Regions from separate parts of the Streptomyces sp. NPDC053076 genome, predicted to be linked through region 1. Evidence: riboswitches for the same ligand, from Rfam matches in the RefSeq annotation. Region 1 holds a riboswitch; each other region holds the start of a gene.
The links. A riboswitch is a leader RNA that binds a small molecule or an ion and turns the genes downstream of it on or off. The one in region 1 is predicted to bind cyclic di-AMP.
Positions count from the first base shown of each region.

Region 2: another riboswitch for cyclic di-AMP. It lies ahead of ACIGYR_RS30160 (C40 family peptidase); the one in region 1 lies ahead of ACIGYR_RS24500 (transglycosylase SLT domain-containing protein).
Region 3: another riboswitch for cyclic di-AMP. It lies ahead of ACIGYR_RS26340 (M23 family metallopeptidase); the one in region 1 lies ahead of ACIGYR_RS24500 (transglycosylase SLT domain-containing protein).

Region 1 is NZ_JBITZL010000006.1:128,079-134,975, reverse strand. It holds gene ACIGYR_RS24520 (ABC transporter permease) at 1-173, opposite strand, end outside; gene ACIGYR_RS24515 (ABC transporter ATP-binding protein) at 160-1,194, opposite strand; gene ACIGYR_RS24510 (outer membrane lipoprotein carrier protein LolA) at 1,228-2,439, opposite strand; gene ACIGYR_RS24505 (polyprenyl synthetase family protein) at 2,771-3,781, opposite strand; cyclic di-AMP (ydaO/yuaA leader) riboswitch at 4,367-4,547, shown strand; gene ACIGYR_RS24500 (transglycosylase SLT domain-containing protein) at 4,551-5,039, shown strand; gene ACIGYR_RS24495 (HAD family hydrolase) at 5,194-6,009, opposite strand; gene ACIGYR_RS24490 (FAD-dependent oxidoreductase) at 6,142-6,897, opposite strand, start outside.
Region 2 is NZ_JBITZL010000008.1:346,388-353,284, forward strand. It holds gene ACIGYR_RS30150 (ATP-dependent Clp protease proteolytic subunit) at 1-567, shown strand, start outside; gene ACIGYR_RS30155 (hypothetical protein) at 575-880, shown strand; cyclic di-AMP (ydaO/yuaA leader) riboswitch at 1,222-1,454, shown strand; gene ACIGYR_RS30160 (C40 family peptidase) at 1,458-1,931, shown strand; gene ACIGYR_RS30165 (ATP-binding protein) at 2,175-2,633, opposite strand; gene ACIGYR_RS30170 (helix-turn-helix domain-containing protein) at 2,846-3,706, shown strand; gene ACIGYR_RS30175 (DUF397 domain-containing protein) at 3,716-3,937, shown strand; gene ACIGYR_RS30180 (8-amino-7-oxononanoate synthase) at 3,995-5,122, opposite strand; gene bioB (biotin synthase BioB) at 5,270-6,541, shown strand; gene ACIGYR_RS30190 (adenosylmethionine--8-amino-7-oxononanoate transaminase) at 6,534-6,897, shown strand, end outside.
Region 3 is NZ_JBITZL010000007.1:18,672-25,568, reverse strand. It holds gene ribA (GTP cyclohydrolase II) at 1-65, opposite strand, end outside; gene ACIGYR_RS26355 (MarR family winged helix-turn-helix transcriptional regulator) at 165-698, opposite strand; gene ACIGYR_RS26350 (dihydrofolate reductase family protein) at 778-1,911, shown strand; tRNA gene ACIGYR_RS26345 (tRNA-Met) at 2,061-2,134, opposite strand; cyclic di-AMP (ydaO/yuaA leader) riboswitch at 2,443-2,612, shown strand; gene ACIGYR_RS26340 (M23 family metallopeptidase) at 2,620-3,654, shown strand; gene ACIGYR_RS26335 (aldo/keto reductase) at 3,766-4,710, shown strand; gene ACIGYR_RS26330 (PrsW family intramembrane metalloprotease) at 4,889-6,205, opposite strand; gene trmB (tRNA (guanosine(46)-N7)-methyltransferase TrmB) at 6,247-6,897, opposite strand, start outside.

The sequences.
Region 1 (6,897 bases):
TCGATCCGCACCGCGATCCCGACCAGCACCGGCACCGCGGCCAGCACCCCGAGCAGGGCGAGCGTGCGCCAGCGGCGGAGGGTGGTGACCAGCTCGCTGCGCAGCAGCCCGAGGGTCCACAGGGGGCTGGGCTCGCGTACGGCGGCTGCGGGCAGCCGTTCAGCCCGCGACATCGAAGCCCTCCCCGGTCAGCGCCACGAACGCGTCCTCCAAGGAGGCGCGTTCGACGGTGAGGCCCCGGACCCGGACGTCCGCGGCGACCAGGGCCGCGGTCACCTCGGCGAGGTCCCGGTCGGGTGGTTCGCCGGTCACCCGGTCGCCGTCGGCGGTCACGTCCGCGACACCCAGCTCCTTCAGCACGCGGGCCGCCTCGGCCGCGTCCGGGGTGGTCACCGCCAGCCGGTCGCGCGCTCCGGCCGCCAGATCGGCCACCGCGCCCTGGACGACGAGCCGGCCCTGCGCCATGACCGCCGCGTGAGTGCACACCTGCTCGATCTCGTCGAGGAGGTGGGAGGAGAGGAAGACGGTCGTGCCGTCGGCGGCCAGTTGCCTGATCAGGGTACGGATCTCGCGCATGCCCTGCGGGTCGAGGCCGTTGGTGGGCTCGTCCAGGACGAGCAGTCGGCGCGGCTGGAGCAGCGCGGCGGCCAGGCCCAGGCGCTGCTTCATGCCGAGCGAGTACGCCTTGGCCTTCTTGCCCGCGGCTGCCGCGAGGCCGACCCGGTCCAGCGCCGCGGCGACCCGGGCACGCCGGGTGCGGGGGTCGGCGGTCGGATCGGCGGCGTCGTAGCGCAGCAGGTTGTCCCGGCCGGAGAGGAAGCCGTACAGGGCGGGGCCCTCGATGAGCGCGCCGACCTGTGGAAGGACGGTACGGGCCGCCCGGGGCATGGACCGGCCGAGCACCCGGACCGTGCCCGCGGTCGGCTCGATCAGGCCCATCAGCATGCGGATGGTGGTCGTTTTGCCGGAGCCGTTCGGGCCGAGGAAGCCGAAGACGCTGCCCACCGGGACGGTCAGGTCGAGACCGTCCACGGCGAGCTGTCCACCGCGGTAGCGCTTGGTGAGGCCGCGCGTGGCGATCACACTCGCCCGCGCCGCCACCGGATCGCCCGTCGGCGCACCTGCGGACGCCCCGTCCTGGGCTGGCGTGGGTGCGCCGGCCGGGTCACGTTCCACGGCGGACGGTTCGGCCATCGGCTCCCCCTCGACTCGTCGTACCCGGTGGCGTCACTTCCCCGCGTCGGCCGCCTTCACCAGGGCGTCCTTGGTCACCGCACCGGCGTACACCTTGCCGTCGTCGGTGATCAGGGCGTTGACCAGGCGGGTGGAGAAGACGATGCCCTTGCCGAACTTCCCGGAGACCTGGTCGCCGAGCGAGCCGAGGAAGCCGCCGAGGTCACCGCCCTGGGAACCGGTCGGCATGCCGCCCTCGGCGCCGGTGTCGAAGGTCGCGACGGACGTCCAGCCCTCACCGAGGACGTTCAGCCCGCCCAGGCCCTCGGCGAAGTCCTCGCCGTGCTTCGGGGTGTGCTTCGGGGTGTGCTCCGGCGTCTTCGCCGCGTCCTTCTCCTCGGTGACCTTCGCGCCCTTGGGCGGGGTGAAGTCGAAGGTGGAGGCGGCCGGCCGGGCGAAGGAGACCTGGGTGAAGCCCGCGTCGACCACGGCGGCGCCGCCGCTCTTCGGGGTCAGCGTGAACTTCAGCGGCAGGCCGGTCCTCGCGTCCACGGCGATGCTTATCGCGCCGACCGTGCTGCCGGACTGCCTGGGCTGGATCAGCAGCTTGTAGGCGTCGCGTCCGGCGACGTGCGCGGTGCCGTCGACGGTGACGGACGTGGTGTCGTCCACCGCCTTCAGGGCCTCGTCGGCGAAGTCCTGGGGCGTCGCCGGCGGCTCGGCCTCGCGGTGCTTGCCGGAGTCGGCCGCGGTGGAGTGGTAGACCTCGTTGCTCTTGCTGTCGTAACCCCAGACGTCCTTGCCGTCGTGGATGAGGCTGTACTCGGCGCCGCTCTCCAGCAGCGACAGTTTCTGCCGGTCCGGGCCGTCGGCGGCGACCCGCAGGGTGTGCGTGCCGGACAGCAGCTCGGTGAGCTTGGCCTGCGGATCGGCGGAGGAGCCGTCGCCGGAGCCCTGGGCCGCCCCGGAGAGCAGGCCGTTCTCCAGACCGCCGAGGTCGGGCAGGCCGAGGTCTGTGCTGATCTTCACGGTGCCGGACAGCTGCTGCACGTCCGACTTGGCCATCTTCTCGATGAGCTGCTGTGCGGTGATCTTCGGCAGGTCGGGGTCGCCGGAGTCGGCGAGCGCCGGGACCAGCCCGATCGTGGCCGCCGCCACCCCTACCACCGCGACCGGGACGGCGTACCGCGCGGCCTTGCGCCGGCCGGAGCGCCGGTCCTCGTCCCGCGCGGCGCCCACTGCGTCGTCGGATTCGTACGGTGCCATGTGTGCCTTACCTCCGTCGTCGGCGGCGGCTGTCCTCACGCTGGTCCACCTGAGCCGCCATTCTCACCCGAATCGGTGAGGAGTGGTGATTTCCGTGGTTTCCATATGACCAAATCGGCCGTGAAGAAGCGTCAGCCCTCGGAGCCAACTCCATGTACGCCTGCGGTATGACACACGACGGCGGTATCTCCCCCCAACCCGTAGGGGGCGCGGGGGACGATGCCGCCCGTTCAGGTGTGCGGTGGGGCGCGGTCCGGGCCCGGCAAGGCGCGGTGGAGCCCCGCGCGTGTCCCCCGCCGGGTCGGCCGGCGCGGTGCACCCCCCTGCCGGGTCAGCCGGCGCGGTGCACCACCGCGTCGCACAGTTCCATCAGCGCGGCCTTGGCATCGCATTCACGCAAGGGGGCCAGTGCGGCCCGCGCCTCCTCCGCGTACCGGACCGTGTCCCGGCGGGCCTGCTCCAGCGCGGGGTGCGCACGCAGGGCGGTCAGCGCCTCGGCGTGCCGGGCGTCGTCGCTGAGGTCGGAGGCCAGCAGCTCGCACAGTGCGATGTCCTCGGCCAGCCCCAGCTTGGAGGCCCGCTCGCGCAGCCGGAGCACCGGCAGGGTCGGGATGCCCTCGCGCAGGTCGGTGCCGGGGGTCTTGCCGGACTCGCGGGAGTCGGAGGCGATGTCCAGGACGTCGTCGGCGAGCTGGAAGGCGACCCCGAGCCGTTCGCCGTACTGGGTGAGCACGTCGACGACCGTCTCGTCGGCGCCGGACATCATCGCGCCGAACCGGCACGACACCGCCACCAGGGAGCCCGTCTTGCCGGCGAGCACGTCCAGGTAGTGCTCGACCGGGTCGCGGCCGTCCGAGGGACCCGCGGTCTCCAGGATCTGGCCGGTGACCAGTCGCTCGAACGCCAGGGCCTGCACCCGGACCGCCTCGGGGCCGAGGTCGGCGAGGATCTGGGAGGCGCGGGCGAAGAGGAAGTCGCCGGTGAGGACCGCGACGGAGTTGCCCCAGCGGGTGTTGGCGCTGTCCACGCCGCGGCGGACGGCCGCCTCGTCCATGACGTCGTCGTGGTAGAGCGTGGCCAGGTGGGTCAGCTCCACGACCACGGCCGACGGCACGATGCCCGGCGCGTACGGGTCGCCGAACTGGGCCGCGAGCATCACGAGCAGCGGCCGGAATCGCTTCCCGCCGGCCCGCACGAGGTGCTGCGCGGCTTCCGTGATGAACGGGACCTCGCTCTTGGTGGCATCGAGCAAGCCTTCCTCGACAGCCGTCAATCCGGCCTGGACATCGGCTTCCAGAGCCTGGTCCCGCACGCTCAGCCCGAACGGCCCGACGACGGTCACGAGGGGTCTCCTGTCTGCTGGTGTCTGCTGGCGGTTACACGATTTGTCGATAGGTCGCTGCCATCACTCAAGTCAGCGTATCCGGTCCTGTTTCGATCACCGATAGCGCCCACCGGTCCAGCTTGGGCGGTATCGGATCACGAGCAGCATGGTTTTGATCACACGGTAAGAAGGGACATTTACTGACTTAACCGTAATCCGGGCGTTGTGTCGCGACCTCTCCACACCCTTCTTTCCCACACTCCTCCCCCACCGGCACTACGACAACGACACACACCGCACCCCGGGTTCCACCACCACTCAGACTTCCGACCCAAATCCCCCTAATCCCCCATGTCTGATTTGAAGTATTTTGCTATTTCGTGAATTGGGTCACGCACCCATTCGGCCCGACCGGCCCACCGGAGCCCCTCCAGCCCTTGCCCCGTCGGCGAGTTGAGAATTGGCAATCGCAAAGGATCAAGCGCCTCATACGGCATCGATCAAGGTCAAATCGCACGTTGTATGAATTCGGCACTTGTTCCCGGCATGTGCTCTCGCATACGTTCCGGGCCGTCGGGCGGACGCCGAATCCTGCCACCGCCCGCATACCCATCGACGAACTCATTCGTAGGCAGGAGCGGGGGACCCAGGTAAGTCGCCGGGCCGGACGGCACACGCCGCACCGGGACGGCTCGGGGTGAAGCCGTGCCTTCTCCAGGGCACGGCCGGGCACCTCCCCGCCCGAACCCGACAGCTCACCTCGCAGGCGCCGGAGAGGAACTTCCCCATGTCTGCTGCCGCTCAGCACGTCCGTACCCGGAACAGCCGCCTCATCCGCGCCCTCGCCGCCGCCGGGACCGGCGTCGCCGTCCTCACCCTGCCGCTCATCGGCGCGACCAGCGCCGCCGCGGCTCCCACCACCGCCACGACGGCCGCCACCACCCCCGCCGGATACCCGAACAACCTCGACGGCTGGATCCGCGAGTCGCTCGCGATCATGGCCGAGAAGAAGATCCCCGGCACCTACAACGGCATCTACCGCAACATCATCCGGGAGTCCTCGGGCAACCCGTCCGCCATCAACCTCTGGGACTCCAACGCCGCCAAGGGCATCCCGTCCAAGGGTCTGCTCCAGGTCATCGACCCGACGTTCAACGCGTACCACGTCGCCGGAACGTCGTTCAACATCTACGACCCGGTCGCGAACATCACCGCCGCCTGCAACTACGCGGCAGCGCGGTACGGGTCGATCGACAACGTGTTCGGCGCGTACTGACCGACGCGTTCGGCCCGTACCGGCAGACGCGTGCGGCCCGTACCGGCAAGCGCGTCCGGCGCGAACCGACGGCCGCCGGACAGGCGCACGGCGGCCGGCGCGCGGCCGGGGTCGGGAGCAGGGGCACGGCGGTCGGCGCCTACTGAGGGGCCGGTCAGTCGGTCGGGAACAGTCCTTCGAGGACGACGGCGATGCCGTCGTCCTCGTTCGACAAGGTGATCTCGTCGGCCACCGCCTTGAGTTCGGGATGCGCGTCGGCCATGGCGACACCGCGCCCGGCCCAGTCGAACATCGGGATGTCGTTGGGCATGTCACCGAAGGCGAGGGCCCGTTCGGCGCTGATTCCCAGCCGGTCGGCGGCCAGCGCCAGCCCGGTCGCCTTCGTCACCCCGCTCGGCTGGAGCTCCACGGTGCCCGGCCCCGACATGGTGACCGTGGCCAGCGAGCCCACCGCCGAGCGTGCCACGGTCGCCAACTCGTCGTCGGACAGGTCGGCATGCCGCAGCAGTACCTTGCTGATGGGCTCGCACCACAGGTCGTCGCGCCGGCCGACCCGCACCGCGGGCAGCGTCGGGTGGGGCATCCGGTAGCCGGGCTCGATGAGCGTGAGCCCGTCCACGCCGTCCTGGTCGACGGCCGCGTAGACCTGCCCCACCTCCGCCTCGATCTTGCCGAGCGCGGTCTCCGCCAGTTCCCGGTCCAGCCGGACCGACCACAGCAGACGGCCGGTCCCGGCGTCGTAGACCTGTGCTCCCTGTCCGCACACCGCGAGCCCCGTGCAGCCGAGGTCCGCGAGCAGGGACCGTACCCGCGGGACCGGGCGGCCCGTCACCACCAGGTGCCGGGCACCGGCCCGCGCCACCCGCGCGAGCGCGGCGAGCGACCGCTCGGAGACGGTGTCGTCGCCGCGCAGCAGCGTCCCGTCCAGGTCGGTGGCGATCAGTGCATATGCCAGGGGGGTGGGGTCCATGATCAGAGAATACGGACACCACGTCCCCCCGACTCATCGCTCGTTCCACGCACTTACGTGCTGTCCGCCCCCAAGTGAGTCCCGCCGAGGCGCCCATGGCGGCACTGATACGGCCCGGCACGGAGAGCGGGCTTAGCCGTGGGCCGCGGCCAGGTGGTCCGCCAGGCGCGGGGAGGCGAACTCCGTGCCGCAGACGAAGCGCATCACCGGTCCGTACGAGGCCGCCGCGGGCAGGCCGGTGAAGTACAGGCCGGGCTCGGAGGAGACGTAGCCGGGGCCGAGCCGAGGGGCGCCGCGGCTCACCTCGAGCCGGGTGCGCAGCTCGTGGCCGAGGAAGTCCATGGCCGCCATGTCGACGCGGTAGCCGGTGGCGGCGATGACGTGGTCGGCGGTGAGCCGCTCGGTGACGCCGGCATGGGTGCGGACGGTGAGCACGGGGCTGCCGTCCTTGACCTCGGCGCCCCTCACCTGCTCGACGTCCCGCACCTGCACGCCGCTCTCGAAGCGCTCGCGCAGCCACCAGGCACCGAGCGGGCCGAGGACCCGGCGGACCAGGTAGTGACGGGTGGTCTCGGGCAGGAAGCGGTAGGGGTGCGGGTAGTAGGTGAGTGCCCACAGCGACCAGGCGCGGCCGAACGGGGACTCGGGACGGAACCTCGGCTGCTTCCAGGGCGGGGCTCCGAAGGCGACCCGGCCGCGCCCGCGCGCGACCACGCGCACGCGTGCGCCCGCCTCCGCGGCGAGCGCGGCGGTCTCCAGCGCGGACTGGCCGGCGCCGACGACGATCAGCTCCTTGCCGGCGAACCGGCCGAGGTCGTGGTGCTGGGAGCTGTGCGAGACCGGGGCGGCCGGGCCGGGGCCGTCGGCCGCCGCCGACGCGAGCTCGGC
Region 2 (6,897 bases), on a different contig from region 1:
CTCGATCCGTACGCGAAGCTCTTCGAGGACCGGATCGTCTTCCTCGGCAGCCCGGTCGACAACGCGGCGGCGAGCGACGTGACGGCCCAGCTCATGTACCTCGAACACGCCGCCCCGGACCAGGACATCACCCTGTACCTCAACTCGCCGGGCGGCTCCTTCGAGGCCATGGCGGCGATCTACGACACGATGCAGTACGTCAGTTGCGACGTGGCGACCTACTGCCTGGGGCAGGCCGCGGCCTCGGCCGCGGTGCTGCTCGCGGCCGGCGCCCCGGGCAAGCGGTTCACGCTGCCCGGCGCCCGGATCGTGATGGAACAGCCCTCGCTGCCGGAGCCGGTGCGCGGCCAGCCCAGCGACCTCCTCATCCAGGCCGAAGAGTTGTCCCGGGTCCGCGGGACGCTGGAGGAGATGCTCGTCCGGCACACGGGGCGCACGGCCGAGCAGGTCCACGAGGATCTGGAGCGTGACCTGGTCCTGGACGCCTCCGGGGCGCTCGCGTACGGACTTGTGGACGGCATCGTGCCCAGCCGCCGGGACACGCCCGGCGCACCGGACGCGAGGTGAGCCACCCATGCTGCCGGAACTTCCACCGCTGCCCGCCCTGACCCGCGCCGAGGGCGAGCTGGTCGACCGTTACCTGGAGGCGATCGACCTGCTGGGGCGCATCAACCCCGCCAGGCACGGTGACACCTACGCCGGACTGCGTGCGGCCCAGGCCCTGGTGCGCAAGGCGGCAGAGCTGCGGGACGCGCTCGCGCTGATGCACCGGCGGGGCGAGACGGAGCTGCACGGGGACACGCTGGCACGGGCGCTGCGGGTGCTGGACGGTGAACGCCGCGCCGCTCGCGTCGCGCTCCCGACCGACGGCGTGGGCTGAGGCGGACATCCGGCGGGACCGTCGGAACCCGCGCGTCGACACGCGTCGTTCGGACCGGACTTGAAACGGCCCGAACGACGTACCGCCGACCGGTGGACATCCTGATCGTTTTCCGGGGCTCCCGAGTTGCGCAACGCGCGGGTTCGTGTGTCGCCGGACGACCCCTTTCCCCAGGTCCGGGGCTACGTCCGGGAATTGACGGAAGCTCGAACAGAGCAGTGTCCACCCGAACGGGCGAGTGGTGAGTAACGCCACAAATCCACGGTTCCGTTGGGATTTTCTGACAGTCGTGCGTCAAGATCCCTGTCTGACGACAAGCCCCCGCCACCGCGGCGGGGCGATCCGGGCGGACGCCGAGTCCTGCCGCCGCCCGGATGACCGGTCGACAGGAGTGGATCGGCAGGAGTGGAGGACCCAGGCAAGGCGGGTCACCGGAACGGATGTCCGTCTGTTCGACACAGACGGAACGGACGCTCCCAGCGACCCTTGGGGTGAAGCCGTGGCAACGCGGCCGGGCAACTTCGCCAGCCCGAATCCGACAGGTCATCCTTCACAGGCGGCTGACGAAGGGTTGCGCATGACTGCGCTCAATCGTGTCCCGTCGCTGATGGCCCGGGCCGGCACGGCCTCGGCTCTCACCCTCGCCGCCGTGGGCGGCTCGATCGCGGTGCCCGGCCTCGCCACCGACGCCTCCGCCGCGACCATCGCGACGAAAGCACTCAAGGTCGCGGCCTCCAAGAAGGGTGCCCCGTACAGCTGGGGCGCCAGCGGACCGCGCAGGTTCGACTGCTCGGGGCTGACGCTCTACTCGTTCAAGAAGGCGGGCAAGAAGCTGCCGCGGACCGCCGCCCAGCAGTACAACAAGACCCACCATGTCTCCTCCCGCAGCCGCAAGGCCGGCGACCTGGTGTTCTTCCACTCGGGTTCCAGCGTGTACCACGTCGGCATCTACGCCGGCCACGGCAAGATCTGGCACGCCCCGAGGACCGGGGACGTGGTCAGGCTCCAGAAGATCTGGACGAAGAGCGTGTGGTACGGCCGGGTGAGCTGACCCGCCGCGAGGCCAGGAGCGGCTCCAGCAGCCGGGCCGCTCCCAGCGCCGCCGGCGCCGCTCCGGCGCCCGCCTGGAGCCCACGGGCGGCCCCCCGGGGGCGTGCTGCCGCTGGACACTTCTCGACCGCCGGAGGCCCTCCGCTGCCGCCGGCGGTCGAGCGCGTTCCGCCGGGCGCGTCGCGACGTACGGCTGTCGGTCGCGGACCACGACCCGCCGTTCAGGTCACCGCGGCACCCGGGGCTACTGCTCCTGCGGTCGTCCCGCTGGGACCGGTGCCGCCGGGAGCGCCCAGGGGAGTTCGATGGAGACCGTCTTGCCGCCCTCACGGGTGGGGCGGATGCGGAGTCTGCCGCCGCACTCCGCCGTGAGGCAGCGGATGATGACCATGCCGCGCCCGTTGTCCTGCTGGACGGCGGCGGGCAGTCTCTTGGGGAAGCGGGGATGGCTGTCCGTGACGCCGATGCGCAGGTGTTCGTCATGGTGCAGCGCGATGTCGACCGTGAAGGTGGGTGACTGACCGAAGGTGTGCTGTACGGCGTTCGTGGCGAGTTCGGAGACGATGAGGCGGACGGTGTCGGCCGCTTCCGTGTCCGACGGCAGGCCCCACTCCACCAGGGTGCCCACGACGTAGGAGCGGGCGGCGGAGACCGAGGCGGGATCGCTCGGCAGGGTGACGGATGCTTCCAGATGGTCTGCCATGGCGACGTCGTCCCTTTCCCGCGGGACCGCGGTCCGACATACGGCGGAGGGTTCGAGTACGGTCCCGGACTGGTGCTTGCCCGCCAGACTGCCATCACCGGGCCGACACGGGGTGCGATCCACCAAGATATGCATATATCTGTCGCTCGAAGCGGTGAACTCTGCGACGCGAGACCGTATTTGGTCGGCCCATAAGGAGTAAGGAAGAGCCTATGCAGAACGGTCCGGCAGTGCGGCGTCGCAAACTGGGCGCCGAACTGCGCACGCTGCGTACCGGCGCCGGGCTCACGAGCGGTGAGGCGGCCCGGCTGGTCGGCTGGCACCAGTCGAAGGTGAGCCGCATCGAGACCGGCGCCAGTGGTGTGAAACCGGCCGATCTGCGGTTACTGCTCGACGCCTACGGGGTGCGGGACAGACATCTGCGCGAGTTGCTGCTGATGCTGTCGGGGTCGGACGACACCGGCGGCCGGCACCGCTGGTGGCACGCCTATCGCGGGGTGCTGCCGCCGACCTACCGCGACTTCATCAGCCTGGAGTCGCAGGCGAGCGCGATGCGCACCCTGGAGACCACGGTCGTGCCCGGCCTGCTGCAGACCCCCGAGTACGCCCGCGCGGTGACCCGGGCGGCGGTGAAGGACCTCGACGAGGACCGGCTGGACACGCTGGTGGAGGTGCGTCTGGCCAGGCAGGACGTACTGCGTTCGAACCCGCCGCTGGTGCTGAGCGCCGTGCTGGACGAGGCGGTGCTGCGCCGCGAGGTCGGCGGTCCCGGGGTGATGGCCCGGCAGCTGGAGCGGCTGATGGAGGCCGCCCGCCTGCCCCAGGTGCGGCTCCAGGTGTTGCCCTTCGCGGCGGGAGCCCATGTCGGCCTCACCGGGCCTTTCGTTATTTTCTCATTTCCGAGCACTTCTGATCTGGACGTAGTTGTTGTCGACCAGTTGACGAGTAGCCTCTACCTGGAACGGAAAGAAGACCTGATGACCTACTCCGAGGCCTTCAGCACTCTTCAGTTCCATGCCCTTTCCCCCCAGGAATCGTTGGACTACATCGCCGGGATAGGTGACGGCGCGTAAGGAGGCACCATGTCAGCTCTGCCTCGGAACGTCCCTGCCAGTATCGATCTGAAACACGTGCGCTGGCTGCGCAGCAGCTACAGCACGGGAGCCAACAACTGCGTGGAGACGGCCCGGCCGCACTCCGGACCCGCGGCCGGGCTGCTCGCCGTGCGCGACTCGAAGCTCCCCACCGGACCCGCGCTGCTCTTCTCCCCCGCCAGCTGGGCGGGCTTCGTCACCACGCTCTGATCGAAATCGATCAAATTCTCTGCACACTCGTGCGACACACGGCCGTGTCACGCCGACTCATGGTCGCGTTTCGCCGATGACTCGTACAGCGCGTTCGATCTCGGCCCCGGTGAGGTCCGCGCGGGCGGTCAGCCTCAGCCGTGAGATGCCGTCGGGCACGGAGGGAGGACGGAAGCAGCCCACGGCCAGGCCCGCCGTCCGGCAGTCGGCCGCCCAGCGCACCGCCTGCTCCGGGGAGGGTGCCCGCACGGAGACCACCGCGGCGTCCGGACGTACCGCCTCCAGACCCGCGGCGGTCAGCCGCGCGTGCAGGTCCGCGGCCACCTCCCGGGCGCGCGCCGCCCGTTCCGGCTCGCGCTGGAGCAGCCGCAGCGCCGCCAGCGCGGCACCTGCCGCCGCCGGTGCCAGACCCGTGTCGAAGATGAACGTCCGGGCCGCGTTGACCAGGTGGTCGATCACCCCGGCCGGACCGAGCACCACCCCGCCCTGGCTGCCCAGCGACTTGGACAGGGTGGCGGTGACCACCACGTCGTCGGCGCCCGCGAGCCCGGCCGCGTGCGGCGCGCCCCGGCCGCCGTCGCCCAGCACCCCGAGCCCGTGGGCGTCGTCCACCACCAGTCCCGCGCCGTGCTCCCGGCACGCCGCGGCCAGCGCGGTCAGCGGCGCCCGGTCCCCGTCCACGGAGAACACCGTGTCGGAGACGACGATCGCCGCCCCCTCGTGCGTGCCGAGCGCCTTGCGCACGGCCTCCGGGTCGGCGTGCCCGACCACCTGCGTCCCGCCCCGGGCGAGCCGGCAGCCGTCGATGAGGGAGGCGTGGTTGCCCGCGTCGGACACGATCAGCGAGCCGTGCGGGCCGAGCGCGGTGACCGCGGCCAGGTTGGCGGCGTACCCGGAGGAGAACACCAGGGCCGCCTCGAAGCCGCAGAACGCGGCCAGTTCCCGCTCCAGCTCGACGTGCAGCCCGGTGGTGCCCGTGACCAGCCGGGAGCCGGTGGAGCCGCCGCCCCACGTCCGCGCGGCCTCGGCCGCTCCCCCGGTGACCTCGGGATGGCGGGCCAGGCCCAGGTAGTCGTTGCTCGCCAGGTCCAGCAGCGGCGAGTCGGCGGGGCGTGGACGCAGGGTCCGTACGAGTCCGGCGCGGCGGCGCGCCTCGGCCTGCTCGTCGATCCACCCGAACGCCATGGGTCCTCCGGTGCTTTTGTAGGTAGCGGACAGACCCTAGCGGTACGACCAGCCACCCAGTGTGTGGCAATACCCACACGGTGAACCGCCTCTGTTGTGCGAAGTCTCCTTGGCCCGGGACGGTCCCGTAGGACAGGATCGGACCTCATGGACCTGCTGAACACGCTGGTGGACAAGGGGCTTCGGCGCGAGCTGCCGACCCGCGAGGAAGCGCTCGCCGTGCTGGCCACCTCCGATGACGATCTGCTCGACGTGGTGGCCGCGGCCGGAAAGGTGCGCCGGCACTGGTTCGGGCGACGGGTGAAACTCAACTATCTGGTCAACCTCAAGTCCGGTCTGTGCCCGGAGGACTGCTCCTACTGCTCCCAGCGGCTCGGCTCCAAGGCCGACATCCTGAAGTACACCTGGCTCAAGCCGGACGAGGCGTCCGAGGCCGCCGCCGCGGGCCTCGCGGGTGGCGCCAAGCGGGTCTGCCTGGTGGCCAGCGGGCGCGGTCCGACGGACCGGGACGTGGACCGGGTCTCGCAGACCATCAAGACCATCAAGGAGCAGAACGAGGGCGTCGAGGTCTGCGCGTGCCTCGGCCTGCTCTCCGACGGCCAGGCCGAGCGGCTGCGCGAGGCCGGCGCCGACGCCTACAACCACAACCTCAACACCTCCGAGTCCACGTACGAGGACATCACCACCACCCACACGTACGCCGACCGGGTGGACACGGTGCACAAGGCGCACGCGGCCGGTCTGTCCGCCTGCTCGGGTCTCATCGCGGGCATGGGCGAGACCGACGAGGACCTCGTCGACGTCGTGTTCTCGCTGCGTGAGCTGGACCCGGACTCGGTGCCGGTGAACTTCCTGATCCCGTTCGAGGGCACCCCGCTGGCCAAGGAGTGGAACCTCACCCCGCAGCGCTGCCTGCGGATCCTGGCGATGGTCCGGTTCGTCTGCCCGGACGTGGAGGTCCGCATCGCCGGCGGTCGTGAGGTCCACCTGCGCACCATGCAGCCGCTGGCGCTGCACCTGGCCAATTCGATCTTCCTCGGTGACTACCTGACCAGCGAGGGCCAGGCCGGCAAGGCCGACCTGGAGATGATCGCGGACGCCGGCTTCGAGGTGGAGGGCGCCGACCAGGTGACGCTTCCGGAGCACCGCGCCGGGGAGACGGGCGGCTGCGGGTCGCACGCGAGCACCGGCTGTGGCTCGCAGGCCGACGCGGGCTGCGGGTCGCACGCCGACGCGGGCTGCGGCTCGCACGAGGGCGGCGGCGTGTGCGGTTCGGCGGCCGTCGCTCCGAGCGCCGCCACGGCGGCCGTTCCCCCGGGCGCCGGCACGGCCACCGTTCCCGCGGCCGGTGAGGCGCGCACCGATCTCGTCGCCGTACGCCGCCGGGGCGCCGGAACGGATCTCGCCCCCAATGCCTGACCTCGGGGTGCCGGAGCTGCTGGAACTGGACCGGCGCCATGTGTGGCATCCGTACGGCCCGATGCCCGGGCAGGTGGAACCGCTCGTCGTGGAGGCGGCGAGCGGCGTCCGGCTGCGGCTGGCGGACGGCTCCGGTGAGCTGGTCGACGGCATGTCGTCGTGGTGGTCGGCCATCCACGGCTACAACCACCCGGTCCTCAACGAGGCCGCGCGCGGGCAGCTGGGCCGGATGAGCCATGTGATGTTCGGCGGGCTCACGCACGAGCCGGCCGTCCGGCTCGCGAAGCTCCTCGTCGACATCTCGCCGGACGGTCTGGAACACGTCTTCCTGGCCGACTCCGGTTCGGTGTCCGTCG
Region 3 (6,897 bases), on a different contig from region 1:
CCGTCGGCGAAGCGCAGCGGTACCCGGACGCGAGCGCGCGGGGTGGCGGCGGGGATGTCGGGCATGCGGGTCCCTCCCAGGAAGCTGCTTCATATTTGAAGCAGTGTTTTCGCGTGGACCCTACCCCATACTTAAAAGTTGAAGCAATCGCTCCGGGGTGTGGCTCAGGAGCCCGCGGGCGGCGTCGACGGGCAGGGCGAACGGCGCAGCCAGGGGACACCGTCGGCGCCGGAGCGGGCGTCGTCGTCGCCCTGGAGGCCGCGCGCGATCCCCGTGCAGATCTCCGCCAGCTGCCCCACCTGTTCCGGGGTGATCCGGTCGAACAGCAGGGCGCGGACCGTCTCGACGTGCCCGGGTGCCGTACGCTCCAGTACGGCCGTCCCCTCGTCGGTCAGCACCGCGACCGAGCCGCGCTTGTCCTGGTCGCAGTTCTCCCGGCGCACCAGGCCGTCCCGTTCCAGCCGGGTCACCGCGTACGTCAGCCGGCTGCGGGTGATCTTCAGCGTCTCGGCGAGATCGGTCATGCGCAGTCGCCGGCCGGGTGCGTCGGAGAGGTTGGCCAGCACCGAGTAGAACAGGTGCGGCATGCCGCCCTCCTGCTGGAGCTGCCGGTCGATCGCGTCCTCCAGGAGGCGGGAGGCGGCGATGTAGGCGCGCCAGGCGCGCTGCTCCTCGGGGCTGAGCCAGCGGGTCGTCATGCCGCCAGTGTAGGTTTGTTTCAAACTTGAACCAAGCGGTCCGTCTGTCCACCGTCCGCCTCCGGAAGAGAGGGCGTCGATGCCCCTGCCGTACGTGCTGCTGTCCGCCGCCGTCTCCCTCGACGGCTACCTGGACGACACCGGCCCCGAACGGCTCCTGCTGTCCAGCCCGGCCGACTTCGACCGGGTCGACGAGGTACGGGCCTCCGTCGACGCCATCCTCGTCGGCGCCGGCACGATCCGCGCCGACAACCCCCGCCTGCTGGTCAACTCCGCCCGGCGGCGCGCGGCCCGCGGCGCGACGGGCCGGCCGGAGTACCCGCTGAAGGTCACCGTCACCGGCTCCGGCGACCTCGACCCGGACGCCAACTTCTGGCACACCGGCGGCGAGAAGCTCGTCTACACCACCGACGAGGGCGCGGAACGGGCCGCCCGTCTCCTCGGCCGCACCGCGGACGTCGTCCCGCTCGGCCGCGCCCTGGACTGGCGGGCACTGCTGGAGCATCTGCACGACGTGCGCGGAGTCGGGCGCCTGATGGTCGAGGGCGGCGGCACGGTCCACACCCAGCTCCTCCAGCAGGGCCTGGCCGACGAACTCCAGCTGGTCCTCGCCCCGCTGTTCGTCGGGGACCCGGCGGCCCCGCGGCTGTTCGGGACCGGCGGCTACCAGGGCGGGCGCCTGCGCCTGCTCGACACCCGCCGGATCGAGGACGTCGTCCTCATGCGCTACGCACCCACCGCCCCCGGCACCGGCCCGGTCCCCACCGCGGCCGACCGCCACTGGCTGCGTGCCGCCTGTGAACTCGCGGCCCTGTGTCCGCCCTCGGAGACGGCGTTCAGCGTCGGCGCGGTGGTGGTCGCCGCCGACGGCACGGAGCTGGCCCGTGCCCACTCGCGTGAGGGCACCGACCCGGTGGCCCACGCGGAGGAGGCGGCGCTCGCGAAGACCGACGCCGCCGACCCGCGGCTGCCCGGCGCCACGGTCTACAGCAGCCTGGAGCCCTGCGCCCGCCGCGCCTCCCGGCCGGCTCCCTGCGCCGAGCTGATCCTGCGGGCCGGGGTGCGGCGGGTGGTCACCGCCTGGCGCGAACCCGACACGTTCGTCACCGGCGCCGACGGCACGGGTCTCCTGACCGCCGCGGGCGCCCGGGTCGTCGTACTCCCGGAGCTGGAGGGTCTCGCCAAGGCGCCGAACGCGCACCTGCCGGGCTGAGTGCCACCGGTCGGCGACGGTTTCCGTGCGTGACCGCCGGGTCGTCGTGGTCGGTCGCGCACGGTCGCCGTGCCCCTTCGGGGGCGCTGTCGCGCGCCGAAAACACTCAGGGCCCGGAATCCGATGGATTCCGGGCCCTGAGTGTTCAGTAGCGGGGACAGGATTTGAACCTGCGACCTCTGGGTTATGAGCCCAGCGAGCTACCGAGCTGCTCCACCCCGCGTCGTTGTGTCACCAGCATACGTCATCCCTGGGGTGCTTTGCACACGCTTCCCGTCCCGCCTGCCGACCGTCACCCAAGGTGACCGGGCGACCGCCGTGCGGTGACGACTGAGTCACCATCAAAACTGCCAGTGACTACTGAACGCTTCTGGCCCTTAGGTCAACTCGCCCGGTTTGACGGGTTACTGGGCGATAACTCCGTCGCCGAGAACGTTAATGATCAAGTCGAACAGCTTGGAAAGTGACTGGCAGGTCTATTAACGTTCGATAACGCAGCGCGGTCGTCCCAGCCGTCACAAGAGACGGCTCCGTGCGCACGCGCCGAATCCCGCGAGGGAACCGGGGAACCACCACTTTGGGGTGAATCACGCGGATATCGCCGTGAACTCATGGGAGTCCACGATCGGTATACGCGCGTAGGAGACCTTCCTGCTCCGAACCCGTCAGCTAACCCGGTAGGCGGAGGAAGGAAAGGAGCACGCCCGCGTGGCGTCCAACCGGTCTGTCCCCGAAGCCCCGTCCATACCGGCACAGCGCGAGACCGAGACCTTCGGGTACGGCGCCTACCGCGCCGAGGAGGGGCCCTGGGAGGAGTGGAACCCCACTGAGGACTCCGTCACCCCGGTCCGCGGCCGGCACCGCGTCGCCAAGCAGCGCGGCGGCTTCGCGCGCAGCTCCACCGTCCTCGGCGTCGGCGTCATCGCCGCGGTCGGCGCGGGCGGCATGGCCAGCGCCAACACCGGCAAGCCGCCGGTCTCCATCTCCATGCCGGACCTGCCCTCCGTCGGCTCCCTCTTCGACGACGGCTCCGCGGACCCCCAGCCGGCGCAGGCCACCGCGACGCTGAGCAGCGTCGGCGTGTCCTCCGCCGAGGGCGAGGACTCCACGGACGCGGGCGAGGTGCTGCGCAGCCGGATCATGGCCCAGGCCGAGCAGCAGCAGGGCCAGGCCGAGACCAAGGCCACCGCCGTCGCGCTCGCCGCCGCCGAGAAGCGGAGCGCCGAGGCCGCCGCCAAGGCCGAGAAGGAGGCCGCCGCCAAGGCCGCCGAGGCCAAGGAGAAGGCGGAGGCGGACGCCAAGAAGGCGGCCGAGGAGAAGCGGCTGGCCGAGCTGGCCAAGCAGTACACGCTGCCGACCTCCTCCTACACGATCACCTCGACGTTCGGCCAGGCCGGCTCGATGTGGTCCTCCGGCTACCACACCGGTCTGGACTTCGCCGCCCCCACCGGCTCCCTGATCAAGGCCGTCCACAGCGGCACGATCACCGAGGCGGGCTACGCCGGCTCCTACGGCTACCGCACGATCCTCACCCTGGACGACGGCACCGAGCTGTGGTTCTGCCACCAGTCCTCGATCAACGTCTCCGTCGGCCAGAAGGTCTCCACCGGTCAGGTCATCGGCCGCGTCGGCGCCACCGGCAACGTCACCGGACCGCACCTGCACCTGGAGGTCCACCCCGGCGGTCAGGCCACCGGGATCGACCCGATGGCGTGGCTGCGGGACAAGGGCGTCAACCCCTGACGGGCCGCCCTCAGCGGGAAGCCTCGCGGGCGTCGTGGCGGGACGCCTTCGCGGGAACTCGGCGCCGGCGGGGCGGGATGCGATCGTCCCCCGCCGGTGTTGGCATGACGTATGACGTCACTTCGTAAACTCGGCTCTTCCGACCTCGAGGTCTTCCCGCTCTCGCTCGGTGGCAACGTCTTCGGCTGGACCGCCGACGAGCAGACCTCCTTCGCCGTCCTCGACGCCTACACGGCGGCCGGCGGCAACTTCATCGACACCGCCGACTCCTACTCCGCCTGGATCGAGGGCAACCAGGGCGGCGAATCCGAGACGATCATCGGCAAGTGGGTCACGGCGCGCGGCAACCGATCCGATGTCGTCATCGCGACCAAGGTCAGCCAGCATCCGCAGTTCCAGGGGCTGTCCGCCGCCAACCTCAAGGCCGCCGCCGACGCCTCCCTGCGCCGCCTGGGCACCGATTACATCGACCTCTACTACACCCATTTCGACCAGCCCGAGGTGCCGGTCGAGGAGATCGTCGGCGCGCTGGACGAGCTGGTGAAGGCCGGCAAGGTCCGGCACATCGGCGCCTCCAACATCACCGCCGAGCGCCTTCAGGCGTCCCTCGACTTCTCCGACCGCGAGGGCCTCGCCCGCTATGTCGCCCTCCAGCCGCACTACAACCTGGTCTCCCGCGACACCTACGAGGGCCCGCTCCAGGACCTCGCCGCCCGCGCGGGCCTGTCCGCCGTCCCGTACTTCGCGCTCGCCTCGGGCTTCCTCACCGGCAAGTACCGGCCCGGCACGACCGTCGACAGCGCCCGCGCCGACGGGGCCCGCAAGCACGCGGAGTCCGAGCGCGGCCAGAAGGTCCTGACGGCCCTGGACGAGATCGCCGCGGCCCACGACGCCCCGGTCGCCACGGTCGCCCTGGCCTGGCTGGCCGCCCAGCCGACGGTCACCGCGCCGATCGCCTCGGCGAGGACGGTGGAACAGCTTCCGGCGCTGCTGGGCGTGGCGGACCTGAGGCTGACCGAGCCCGAGGTGGCCAGGCTGACGGAGGCATCGGCCTAGACACCGGCCCGCGCCTCCCGGGACCGGGGCCCGCGGCGACCTCTCCGTCGCGACGGTGCCCGACCACGACGGGCGGTTCCGGGGTGCCGGGCTGGCCCGGCGCCCACTGGGGACCGGCGGTGCCCGACGACGGGCGGTTCCGGGGGTACCGGGCTGTCCTGCCGTCCGCCCGGGACGGCTACGAGCGGTACGGGTTGTACGGGGCGTACGGCGCCGCCGGGTAGCCGTACGCCGGCCAGTGCGCCGTGGGTCCCGGCCCCGCGTACACCGGCCGGGCCGGGGTGGCCGTCCTCGCCGCGTACTCCAGGGCCGGACGGGCCGCGTCCCTCCGTTTCCACAGCTCGTCCAGCAGCTCCCGCTCCCGTACGACGAAGTCGGTCCCCGCCTTCCCCTTGCGCCCCCGCTGCCGCAGGAACGCCAGCGAGGTGGCGTATCCCTCGTACCGCGCCACCTCCCGTGCCGCCGTGCGGCCGTGGTGGTGCCGGGCGTAGTCCCGGGCCATCCGTCGCGCCCGCATCGACCCGAGCGCGAACGGCTCGGCCGGCCCCAGCCACCCGGCCAGCACGTACGCGGGCAGTTCCGCCCGCACGATCCGCAGCTCGCGCTGCCGGGTCCAGACAGCGAGCCATGTCAGCAGCGCGAACGCGGGCACCATGAAGGCGGCGTAGACGGCGAAGAAGCCGTACTCGCCGAAGGTGGCGGAGCCGTTCCACAAGGCGTGCATGCCCATCGCGAGCAGCAGTCCGCCGACCGGCAGCAGGAAGCGCCGGATGTGCTGCCGCTCGGCGGACAGCGCGGCGACACCGAAGCCGATGCCGGTGAGGACGGTGAACAGGGGGTGCGCGAACGGGGACATCACGATGCGCACGAAGAAGGTGGCGGCGGTGACGGAGGCGATGCCGCGGTCGCCGGTGAGCTGGTCGGTTCCGAAGGCCGTACCGAGGTAGAGGATGTTCTCGGTGAACGCGAAGCCGGTGGCGGTGACCCCCGCTATCACCACCCCGTCCACGATCCCGGTGAAGTGACGCCTGCGGAAGAGGAACACCAGCAGCACGGCGGCGGCCTTGGCGGACTCCTCCACGATCGGCGCTATCACCGTGGCGCCGAGCGTGTCCGCACTGGCCGGATCCGCGGTGGAGGTGGCGATCCACTTGGTCGCGAAGCTGTTGGCCACGATCGCTATCAGCGCCGCCGCGCAGGCCCCCCAGGCGAAGGAGAAGACCAGGTTCCGCCAGGGTCCCGGCTCCACCCGGTCCAGCCACCGGAACGCGGCTATCAGCCAGGGCACCGGCAGCACGGCCAGCCCGAGCCCGACCAGGAAACCCTCCGTGCCGGTCTGCCGCCGCACCAGCGCGAGGATGACCAGACCGGACAGCGCCAGCAGTGAGGTCAGCGCGCCGTACCGCACCCACCTGCGCTGCCACCAGTGCGGGTGGCGGAGCGCACCGTCGCCGGGGCTCGGGGTGTACGTCGGAAACGGAGGACTGGTGGCCACGGCATCGACCCTAACGGTGACGGCGCGAGGGGCTGATCGGTCTATCGGTTTTGGCTGTGCGGCGCGCGCCGGAACAGCAGGTCGTTCACCACATGACCCTTGTCCAGTCCCTGTCCCTCGAAACGGGTCAGCGGCCGGAACTCCGGACGTGGCGCGTAACCGCCGCCCGCCTGGGTGTTCTCGAAACCGGGGTGCGCGGTGAGCACGTCCAGCATCTGCTCGGCGTACGGCTCCCAGTCGGTCGCGCAGTGCAGGATCGCGCCGGGCTTCAGCCGGGTCGCGGCGAGGCTCAGGAACTCGGGCTGGATCAGCCGTCGCTTGTGGTGCCGCTTCTTGGGCCACGGGTCGGGGAAGTAGACGCGCAGTCCGTCCAGCGAGTCCGGGCGGAGCATCTCCCGGAGCAGGATGATCGCGTCGCCGTTGCCCACCCTGACGTTGGACAGGCCGTTCCGGTCGGCCAGGTTGAGCAGGTTGCCCTGGCCGGGGGTGTGCACATCGACGGCCAGGATGTTGGTGTCCGGGTCGCCCGCGGCCATCGTCGCGGTGGCCTCGCCCATCCCGAACCCGATCTCCAGGACCACGGGCCGGTCGTTGCCGAACAGCTCGCCGAGGTCGATCACCTGCTGCCCGTCGATGTCCAGCCCCCACTTGGGCCACAGCCGCTGCAACGCGTCCGCCTGCCCGGCCGTCAC